Linked DNA regions of Pelagibaculum spongiae. The protein of the gene in region 2 interacts with the protein of the main gene of each other region in a pairwise test. Links are inferred from orthologs where the notes say so. Each region holds a gene or a part of one and is shown on either strand. Other genes may lie near its edges.

Region 1 (5,437 bases), on a different replicon or contig from region 2:
CTTTGTAAGTTTCTACTATGGGTACGCAAGATACAAGTGCAAATGAAAGTATGTAAAAGGCAAATTTCATTGGATTACCGCCTAACAGCTTAATAGTGTGCATGCTCCATATAGCATTAATACAACCTGTCAGTTAAACCAACAAACCATTAATTAAAAACAAAACAATTATATTGATTGGAACTAGTTAAAACAAATCGTGCATGCGTGTTTTTCCAAGATAGCAGGTTTCTCGTTACCCCAGAACGACCTGCCATTAACTCTATGATACAAAAATTAATTTGATGATCGCTTAGTAAATCGCGCATTAACAGTTACCGCCAAGTCAAAATAATCACCGGAAAGTTTCACCCTTGGCTACTTGGCTTTGGAATGGCTTCTACGGATGGAGAAAATGCAGAAAAATGTCGGAAACATTTTCTGTCTGCATCGCCCTAATCCGTGGATCCATGCACTTCCTACTCGGAATGACAGGTGCTTAATCAATCAAGCCAACGCTTTTTTAATCAGCACCAAGGCTGCATCTGGAAGATCGAGCGCTAAAGCAGCTTGATGGGCTTTGTCAGACATTTTTCCCCATGTCTTTTGTACAATTCTAATAATTTTTTCTTCAGCATGCTTGGCGGCAAAAGGTAAAAATGCCGTTTCAATGAATACCATACAAGCACAGTCTTCCAGCGCTTGTACTTCGCCATCTCTTTTTATGCCTTGCTTGCGAATAATCGCCTCAGCGCGAGAACAATCCTGATCGCTATAACCATTTTGTTTCATGGTAGCTACTGCTTTGTCAGCATGTAGTTTTGCTAAAGATGTACGCCATTTCAAATAGCCAGTACGGTCCATAGGAAAGTCGGAACGAGGCATCTCCCAACGGCACAAATGTTGGCTACGCACTGCAATGGTTAGCACTTCAGAGGCATTCGGATACAAGATTTCAAGCCAACGGCTGCAATGCTCGGCATATATCAACTCTTGTGCTTTTCCATCGACCTTTTTAGGGTCTTGTTTATGCAGCGTATCGATTGCTTGAAGTGTTTGCTGGAGTTGGGACATGCTGTTTTCCTATTTTTTTATACCCTGAAGTTGCAGGGGCGTTGGCTACTTTCGCTCACCCCAATCACTTACCATAGTATGCTCACGGGGCTTCGCTCATTTGCCGCCTACCTGCACCCTCAATTACTTTGGGTATAGTATTATGGTTTTAGCAGAGCATTTTTTATTTAATTAAAACAATGAGAAATTAAATCTAATCGTTCAATCAATGCATCTGGCTGACTATCTGCGATATCTTCGCCATGGTTATAACCATAAGGCAAGCAAACTACTGCTACCTTGGCATTTCTAGCAGCACCCACATCATTTTTTGAATCACCGACCATAATGCACTGCGCTGCAGTCACATTAAAATGCGCCATAGTGTGCAGTAGTGGCTGAGGATGCGGTTTTTTCTCTGGCAAGCTATCGCCACCAATCCAGAAATCAAAGTATTGAATCATATTTTGTGTTTTTAAAATATCTTCAACAAATTGATAAGGCTTGTTAGTGACCACCGCCATTTTCACACCCTGGTTTTGCAACCATTGCAAGCCGTCAAGTACGCCGTCATAAGTGCAAGTTAACGAGTGTTGGTCTGCGTAATAGTGCATAAACAATGGGTGGGCTTTAGCAAATAATTCAGCAGTGCAATTACCTGCCATATCATCCGCTAGCGCTCGCTTGACTAGCATAACACCGCCATTACCTACCCAATCTCGAACCTTTTCAACTCCAACTACAGGCCGATTTAAGTCAGCCAGCATTTTATCGATGGCTATCGCTAAATCAGGTACTGAATCAACCAAGGTTCCATCAAGATCAAACATTGCCAGCTTTAGGTTTTTCAGCGCTGGTAATGATTGCTTAGGACTATTTTCAGAAGAAATAGATGGGCTCATTTACAGTTAGTCCATTAAAGGCGAGATAAAAACGGGAGCACTGAATGCACTCCCGAGAAGCAGCTATTTAATCGCAGTTATTTAACTTGAGATAATTGCTGACGCATTTGATCAATGCTGCCTTTGTAATCACCACTATTAAAAATGGCTGAACCTGCTACAAATGTGTCAACACCGGCTTCTGCAATTTCTTTAATGTTTGCGACATTCACGCCACCATCAATTTCCAGGCGAATATCACGGCCTGAAGCATCAATTAACTGGCGAACCTTGCGCGCTTTGTCCAACGTAGTATCGATAAATTTCTGACCACCAAAACCTGGGTTTACTGACATCAGTAAGATCACGTCTAAGCGATCCATTACATATTCCAGACATTCCAAAGAAGTGCCCGGATTTAATACCAAGCCCGCTTTACAGCCATTGTCTTTGATTAACTGCAATGAACGATCTAAGTGCTCACTCGCTTCTGGGTGGAAGGTAATGTAATCGGCACCGGCTTTGGCAAATTGAGGAATTAATGCATCTACAGGCTTGACCATCAAATGCACATCAATCGGCGCAGTAATGCCGTAGTCACGGAGTGCCTTACAAACCATTGGGCCAAAGGTCAGGTTAGGCACGTAATGGTTGTCCATTACATCAAAGTGAACCCAGTCAGCGCCAGATTCAATCACCTTGGCAACATCGTCACCGAGACGCGCCAGATCGGCAGACAAAATAGAAGGAGCGATTTTAAAATCTTTCATGATGTGATGCCTAATACCTTGGAAAATTCGCGGGCAGGTTACCGCAAAGTGGCTGTGATTTCATCAGAAAGCAGTGATTAACAGCAAAAGCACCTATTGATCACAAATAGTTACCCGCACTTTCTTCGAAACCATGATGCAAAACATCTGTCATAACGATTACTGATCTACTTTAAAACTAGCGCAAGATTTAGTTGGTAAAGCCCAGTACTGGCATACGTTTGCAGCTACCTTGTAAAAAAACAAAACCATAACAGGACAACTTCTATGGAACATTTTCCGTTGTTAGTCGAGCAAGCAACTGCTGCAGCTGGCCAACATACCGTTCTTTCTCCTTTCGATCGCCAGCCAATTGCCACCGTTGATACTGCTAACTCACAACATGTCGAACAAGCCTTAAGCAATGCTTATCGCCTATTTCGTGATCGCGATAGTTGGCTTGCCATCGATCAACGAATCGAAATTCTCGAAAAGCTCGCGGTTTTAATCGACAGTCACCATGAACATTTATCTTTGGAATCTGCTCGTGAAGGTGGCAAGCCATTATTAGATTCCCGGGTAGAAGTTTCTCGCGGTTTAGATGGTGTAAAGCTAGCCATTGAAGCACTGCGTAAAGATGGCGGCAGCATGCCAATGGTTAATGGCGCTGCAGGTTCTCGCCACCACCTGGCTTTTACCACCCGCGAACCTATCGGTGTCGTGGTTGCAGTGAGTGCATTTAACCACCCATTTAATTTAATCATTCACCAAGTGATTCCTGCGGTTGCTTCGGGCTGCCCAGTTATCGTCAAGCCAGCCGGTGATACACCCCTTTCTTGTATGCGGATTATTCAAATGCTGCATCAAGCTGGCCTACCTCCTGCTTGGGCTCAAGCAATGGTCACTGCAGAAACCAGCCATGCAACTCAGCTGGTCACTGATTCTCGCGTCGGATTTTTCTCATTTATTGGCTCATCAAAAGTCGGCTGGATGCTCAAAAGCAAACTAGCAGCAGGCACTCGCTGCGCACTAGAACACGGTGGCGTTGCCCCGGTAATTGTTCATGAAGATGCTGATATCGAACAAACCATTCAGTCACTGGCAAAAGGTGGTTACTACCACGCTGGCCAGGTGTGCGTTTCGGTACAGCGAGTTTATGCGCATAAGTCGGTATTTCAGCAATTAGCCAAAGGGCTAGCAAATGCTGCAAACGCGATGAAAGTTGGCGACCCAACGAGTCCGACTACCGAAGTTGGCCCATTAATTCGCCCTGCAGAATTAGAACGAATTCATAGTTGGGTTGAAGAAGCAGTTAAAGGTGGCGCAGTGTTGGCAGCTGGTGGCAAGGCCATTAGCGAAACCTGCTATCCACCCACCCTATTATTAAACCCTGCAGAAGATGCCAAAGTCAGCACTGAAGAAGTGTTTGGCCCGGTCGTTTGTTTGTATGAGTTCGACGAAATGGATCAAGCGATTAATCGGGCTAATAGCTTACCGGTTGCATTTCAGGCGGCAGTATTTGGCAAAGACATGGAGAAAATCCTCCGCTGCTACAAACGCCTAGACGCTTCAGCGGTGATGGTTAATCAACATACTGCTTTTCGAGTCGACGGCATGCCATTTGCTGGATTACGCCAATCAGGTATCGGCGTTGGCGGCATCGAACACACCATCGCTGAAATGCAAATAGAAAAAATGATGGTGATTCGCTCCGAGCAACTATAAATAAACTTGGAAATAAAGCGTTCACATTACATACATCAGTTATCTAATTAAATAGCGGCCATTTTTATAAAATGGCCGCTTATGAAAAAAATCAGCATAGATAAATTAACAGGAATTAAAACAATGAAAGCATCCGATCTATTTGTTAAGTGTCTCGAAGAAGAAGGTATTGAATATATTTTTGGTGTTCCCGGTGAAGAAAATGCCGATTTTATGATTTCTTTAGAACAATCAGAAAGCGTACGTTTTATTCTGACTCGCCACGAACAAGGCGCAGCATTTATGGCCGAAATTTATGGCCGATTAACCGGCCAGCCTGCCGGTTGCTTGGGCACGCTCGGTCCGGGTGCTACCAACCTGATTACCGGTGTTGCAGACTCCAATATGGACCGCGCACCGATGCTAGTGTTAACCGGCCAAGGTTCTACCCGCCGCTTACATAAAGAGTCCCACCAGATTATGGATGTTGTCGGCATGTTTAAGCCGGTCACCAAATGGGCCGAAACCATTTACCACCAAGACAACATTCCAGAAATGATTCGCAAGGCAGTTCGAATTGCCCGCAGCGAAAAACCCGGCGCAGTCTTATTAGAATTACCAGAAGATATTGCAAAATTAGATTCACTATCATTGCCAATGAAGCCTCAACGATTCCGTCGTCCAGTGCCCCATCAAGAACAAATCTTGCAAGCGGTTGAGCAAATCAAAAAAGCCAAACGGCCGATTATTATTGCTGGTAATGGTTGCATTCGTACTCGAGCTAGTGAACAACTACGCATTCTATGTGAAATGACCGGCATTGGTGTGGTCAGCACATTTATGGGTAAAGGTGCGGTAGACATGGATGCAGATTACTGCCTGTATACAGTTGGTTTAGGGCAAAAAGACCTGACTAACTGCGCTATTGATGCATCAGATTTAGTTATCTCGCTCGGTTTTGACATGGTTGAATACCATCCGAAACAGTGGAACAAAGGTAAGAACAAAGCCGTTATTCACGTCGACTACCAGCCAACCGAAATTGATGAGCATTACCACCCAGAGCTCGAG
Region 2 (5,515 bases):
GATGTAAATGCAGGTCAACCTCATCAATCAACACTACGCCATCACCATGCAGCGGGTTTTCCAAAGCAGGATTCATCATCGCTAACCGGCGAGCGATATCACCCACCAAAGCCATTAGACTTTTCTCGCCCTGAGATAACTGGGAAACATCAAAGGTTTCACCGTTTTTATCTACCGACATATGTAGCCGAGGCTTGCGGCGCACTCTGAGGTTTTTAAGATCCGGCATGAAACTGGAGATTGCAGAGCGAACCGCAGTTAATTGACGATCTTTTTTAGATTCAATAAGCTGCTCCAACCTCTGCAATGCTTGTTCATCACTCTTTAGTTCTTTTTTTAGTAGCGTTATTGTTTCGTCAGAAACACCCCGTTCATTTTCAACATCTTCACGTTCTCTAAACCACTCAAAAAAGCGGCGAAAATCTACACTTTGCCCTAGCGAATTTTCGAAGCCATCAATTTGCTGAAGTAAACGTTTCTTGCGAATTTTTAGTGGAATATCTAAAACGCCACGCTCTGCTGGATAAAAAGCTACCAACGGCAACGAAGCAGAAGGGTCATCCGTCAACCTTTGCCGAAAAAAATTGGCTAGCAAAGCCAGTTCTTGCAAGTCTGATTGAAACCGTCCGTTCTTACCTTTACGCTTCCTGGCAAGTTCCCAATCCCGTTCTTGGAAGTCCTTCAAGAGCCGTTCCCGTACACATACCCCGATTAATGCATCATTGGCAGAATTACGAATACTATCTTCCTCGATTAGCTTACCAACGCCTTTTTCAGAGGAAATCCTAGCGACTAACCAACTAAGAGAAGTCGCCACAGCTTGTAGCAACGTTGTCTTTCCAGAACCATTATTACCAATTACAACAGTCGCGTTGCTATCTGGATAGTCGTCAGTTGGAGCGACTTTGATTGTCTGCGACTCATACATACCGATATCGCAGATTTTGAAGTATTTAATTTCCATGTTTTAGCAGCCTCGCTCTACGCCGTTGTTAGCCAAAGCCTCAAATAATTTACAGTGTTTGCGAATAACAGGCAGGCCAATTTCTAATGCAACCAAACTATCAACAACGATTTTTACACGAAATAAAGAAATCATTTTTCCTAACGCCATTAGCACCAATCCGTAAATTCAACTGATTTAACTTCAGTTGCTACGATTTCTGGATAGAAAATGATTGGATGTCACTCAGAAGTGAATATCCCTTGAAATGTTTTCCTAGCATCAACGACAATTCTACTGCGAAAGTTGATTCAAATGACTAGATGCAACCAACATAGCCTAAGCCTAAATAGACTTTTATCAATAACAACCATGCAATAATGGATGATGATTGCGATACAAAGAAGACGCGAGAACTAATGGTGTTCAAAACAATCATCTCGCACTTTAAAAAAAGTGCGCAACTAGAAAACAAAATCGAGATACTCTCAGAGTGTCAAAGTGAACAAAAACATATAATAGAGACGCTTATTAAAAAAGAGAAGCTACTTGAGCATAAAATCAACAAACTCGAATTGGCCTGCCAAAATATTAAAAACAAACAACTTAAACAAATAGTTCTAGCTCCAATATCGCCTACGAAAACCAACACAACTAATATCAAAAGTGCTGATCGATTCCAGAGTAAAACTTTTAATTCATTCGGCCAATTCAAACCTACACACAAGAAGAGAACACAGAATCACACGGCTTTGTTCGAAAAACAAAGCATTGAAGACAGTATTGCCTTAGATATTGCTGTCCAAGAGAACACATACGGCCGTGACAATTTTGGCGACAATAAAGATGATTATGATGGTGATGATTTCTCTGACAATGAAGATAGAGATGATCGCTACTAACTTCCAAAAACCAAAAAACCGGCTAAGAAGCCGGTTTTTTGTCAACGCTAGTTTTTAACAATTAGCGCTGCTGGTTGAATGCTTTCAAACCAGGATATTCAACGTCGCCCAGCGCTTCTTCGATACGCAGCAACTGGTTGTACTTTGATACACGGTCAGAACGGCACAGAGAACCTGTTTTAATCTGGCCAGCAGCAGTACCAACCGCTAAATCAGCAATAGTTGCATCTTCAGTTTCACCTGAACGGTGAGAGATAACTGCTGTGTAACCCGCATCTTTAGCCATCTTGATCGCGTCCAGAGTTTCGGTCAAAGAACCGATCTGGTTGAATTTGATCAGGATAGAGTTAGCGATACCTTTGTCGATACCTTCTTGCAGGATCTTGGTGTTAGTTACGAACAAGTCGTCACCAACGATTTGGATCTTGTCACCCATGATCTTGGTCTGGTATGCGAAACCATCCCAATCTGATTCGTTCAAACCATCTTCAATAGAGATGATTGGATATTGTTCAGCCAACTCAGCCAAGAAGTCAGAGAAACCTTCTGAAGAGAAGATTTTGCCTTCGCCTTTCAGGTTGTATTGACCGTCTTCGTAGAATTCAGAAGCTGCACAGTCCAGCGCCAGAGTAATATCTGTGCCCAGTTTGTAGCCAGCTGCTTCAACAGCAATCTTGATTACTGCTAACGCTTCAGCGTTAGAAGACAAGTTTGGCGCGAATCCACCTTCATCGCCAACTGCAGTGCTCAAGCCGCGATCAGACAGAACTTTTTTCAGTGAATGGAATACTTCAGCACCCATACGCAGTGCTTCACGGAAGCTAGTTGCGCTCACTGGCTGAATCATGAACTCTTGGATATCAACGTTGTTGTCAGCGTGCTCGCCACCATTGATGATGTTCATCATTGGTACCGGCATGCGGTAAACACCAGGAGTGCCGTTCAAATCAGCAATGTGCTGGAACAAAGGAATGCGCTTTTCAGCAGCAACCGCTTTAGCCGCTGCTAAAGAAACTGCCAAGATTGCGTTTGCACCCAGCTTAGCTTTGTTTTCAGTACCGTCTAATTCGATCATCAGGTTATCGATTGCGCGCTGATCTGCAGCGTCCTTACCAATCAATGCTGGAGTGATCAGGTCTTTAATGTTGCTAACTGCAGTCAGAACACCTTTACCCATGTAACGAGACTTATCGCCGTCACGTAATTCCAACGCTTCGCGTGAACCAGTTGAAGCACCGGAAGGAGCGCATGCCATACCCATGGCACCGGATTCCAGATGTACTTCAGCTTCAACAGTCGGGTTGCCCCGAGAGTCCATGATTTCGCGACCAATAATTTTAGCGATAATTGCCATAAAGCCTATTCTCCAAAATAACAGCAGAAAAAGGATAGCTGCGGGCCCAAAGCCCTCTTAAATTCCAACAGTCAATTCAAACGAATGCTTATGCATCTCGTTGATTGATTGCTGCCTTAACAAAACTGGTAAAGAGTGGATGTCCATCTCTTGGAGTTGATGTGAACTCCGGGTGGAACTGACAAGCTAGGAACCATGGGTGATTCTCTATCTCGACCATTTCGACCAACTGTCCATCCTCTGAACGACCAGACACTTTCAAGCCTGCTTGTTCAATCTGAGTTACCAACTCACCATTAACTTCATAACGATGGCGATGACGCTCAAAGACTGAAGCGGAGCCGTAAACTTTAGCCGCTAGGCTGTCTGGCTCTAATAAACATGTCTGAGCACCCAAACGCATAGTACCGCCTAAGTCGGCAGCCGCATCACGCTGTTCTACTTCGCCATCTGACCGTTTCCATTCGGTGATTAAACCGACCACTGGATGCGGCGTATCTGGCTTAAATTCGGTGCTGTGAGCATTGTCCATTCCCGCCTGATGGCGCGCATATTCAATCACAGCAACCTGCATTCCCAGACAAATACCTAAATAAGGTACTTTGTTTTCACGAGCGAAACGGGCAGCAATAATTTTGCCTTCAACGCCCCGCTCACCGAACCCGCCAGGCACCAAAATCGCATCCATTTGCTTGAGTTTATCTGTGCCTTCATATTCCAAAGATTCAGAATCGATATAGCAAACTTCCACTTTGGTTCTGGTATGAATACCAGCGTGACTCAAAGATTCGGTTAAAGATTTGTAGGCATCGGACAAGTCCATATATTTGCCTACCATGGCGATTTTTACTCGCGATGTTGGGTTGAGTTGTGCATCGACAACTTGTTCCCATTCGCTCAAATCTGCCGGCGAGCATTGTAAGCGAAAACGATCAACAATAAGCTGATCCAGCCCCTGATCACTTAGCATTTGCGGAATTCGATAAATAGAATCCACGTCTTGGCAAGAAATAACCGCTTCTTCATCCACATTGGTGAACAAGGCAATCTTACGGCGCTCATTACCTTCAACGCCACGCTCACTCCGGCAAACCAAAACATCTGGCTGTATACCAATAGAACGCAGTTCTTTAACAGAATGCTGAGTCGGCTTGGTTTTGATTTCGCCAGCAGCGCCAATATACGGCACCAATGTTAAGTGCAAGAACATGGTGTTTTTGCTGCTTTCTTCGACTCGCATTTGGCGAATGGCTTCCAAAAACGGCATCGCCTCAATATCACCTACGGTACCGCCAATTTCAACCATGGCAATATCAGCACCAGCAGCGCCAGCACGCACTCGACGTTTGATTTCATCGGTAATATGAGGAATAACCTGAACCGTGCTGCCGTTATAATCACCACGACGCTCTTTACGAATAACGCTCTCGTAAACACGGCCAGTAGTGAAGTTCTGTTTTTGGGTCATTGTGGTACGAATGAAACGTTCGTAGTGACCTAAATCGAGATCAGTTTCGGCACCATCTTCGGTTACGAACACTTCGCCATGCTGATAAGGACTCATAGTCCCTGGATCTACATTGATGTAGGGATCCAGTTTCAGCATAGTGATCTTCAGGCCTCTAGCCTCCAGAATGGCGGCAAGGGAAGCGGCGGTAATACCTTTACCAAGCGATGAAACGACACCACCGGTAACAAAAACGTATTGAGTCATGAGAAGCCCTGAAAAACCAATAAAAACGAGTGGAATTCAAGGAAGGGCATAATACCGAAATTTATTGGCAGGCTCAATTGATCCCAGTAGGCAAAGCTGAGAAATCACACAAAATTTTATAATTAACATTGTCAGTTCTGGTTGCCATTTTAATCCCTGCAATCGCTACAAGCCCCTGATCATCAACAATTAGCGGCCAATAGTCTCGATACCAAAGTGGTATTCCTGCTTGATTCATTAACCGACCAACTGACTCAAATCTACCGCTTGTTGAGCACTGCAACTTTAGCCCGGTAACCCCAAAAACCAGCCTTAACTCAACGTTTGGTAACTCGTTACCTTGCGCTGAAAGCTCAAAAGATTCTGTAGTCAATATTGGCTGCTGCTGCGGGTTCCAAAAACTATTTTGCGCCTGTTGCTGTAATTGCTCGATTAACCGACCTTCAACTAACCAAAGCATTTGCCCATAACAGGCCATAAAACTGCCGTCGGTTAAATCCTGCCGAGGGCTTGCGGTGCTATTAGCCGATTTCAACTGACGAACAAATTCCTGCAAACGAATTTCTGGCAAGCTTCTTTGGCCCGCCTGACTGAGCCAATAA

Evidence for each region. The genes of interacting proteins can lie anywhere in the genome.
Region 1: the proteins of eno (region 2) and rpe interact in binary tests that used the Escherichia coli proteins (3 or more experiments, as listed by UniProt). The link is inferred for Pelagibaculum spongiae from one-to-one orthologs.

The regions. Positions count from the first base shown.
Region 1 is NZ_QDDL01000010.1:25,733-31,169, forward strand. What follows is about bases 848-3,577. They hold rpe (ribulose-phosphate 3-epimerase), read right to left. Parts: upstream 2,684-3,577; coding sequence 2,012-2,683; downstream 848-2,011. Other genes in these bases: DC094_RS18130 (DUF4202 domain-containing protein), read right to left, coding at 848-1,053; DC094_RS18135 (phosphoglycolate phosphatase), read right to left, coding at 1,221-1,934; DC094_RS18145 (aldehyde dehydrogenase family protein), read left to right, coding at 2,951-3,577. In the rest of the region: more of DC094_RS18130, read right to left, coding at 487-847; more of DC094_RS18145, read left to right, coding at 3,578-4,387; DC094_RS18150 (acetolactate synthase large subunit), read left to right, coding at 4,511-5,437. UniProt on the Escherichia coli protein: Catalyzes the reversible epimerization of D-ribulose 5-phosphate to D-xylulose 5-phosphate.
Region 2 is NZ_QDDL01000011.1:9,325-14,839, forward strand. Bases 1,054-3,861 are described here. They hold eno (phosphopyruvate hydratase), read right to left. Parts: upstream 3,200-3,861; coding sequence 1,907-3,199; downstream 1,054-1,906. Other genes in these bases: DC094_RS22195 (hypothetical protein), read right to left, coding at 1,054-1,114; DC094_RS18665 (hypothetical protein), read left to right, coding at 1,324-1,845; pyrG (CTP synthase), read right to left, coding at 3,288-3,861. Outside these bases: DC094_RS18660 (AAA family ATPase), read right to left, coding at 1-964; more of DC094_RS22195, read right to left, coding at 968-1,053; more of pyrG, read right to left, coding at 3,862-4,913; tRNA lysidine(34) synthetase TilS, read right to left, coding at 4,987-5,515. UniProt on the Escherichia coli protein: Catalyzes the reversible conversion of 2-phosphoglycerate (2-PG) into phosphoenolpyruvate (PEP). It is essential for the degradation of carbohydrates via glycolysis.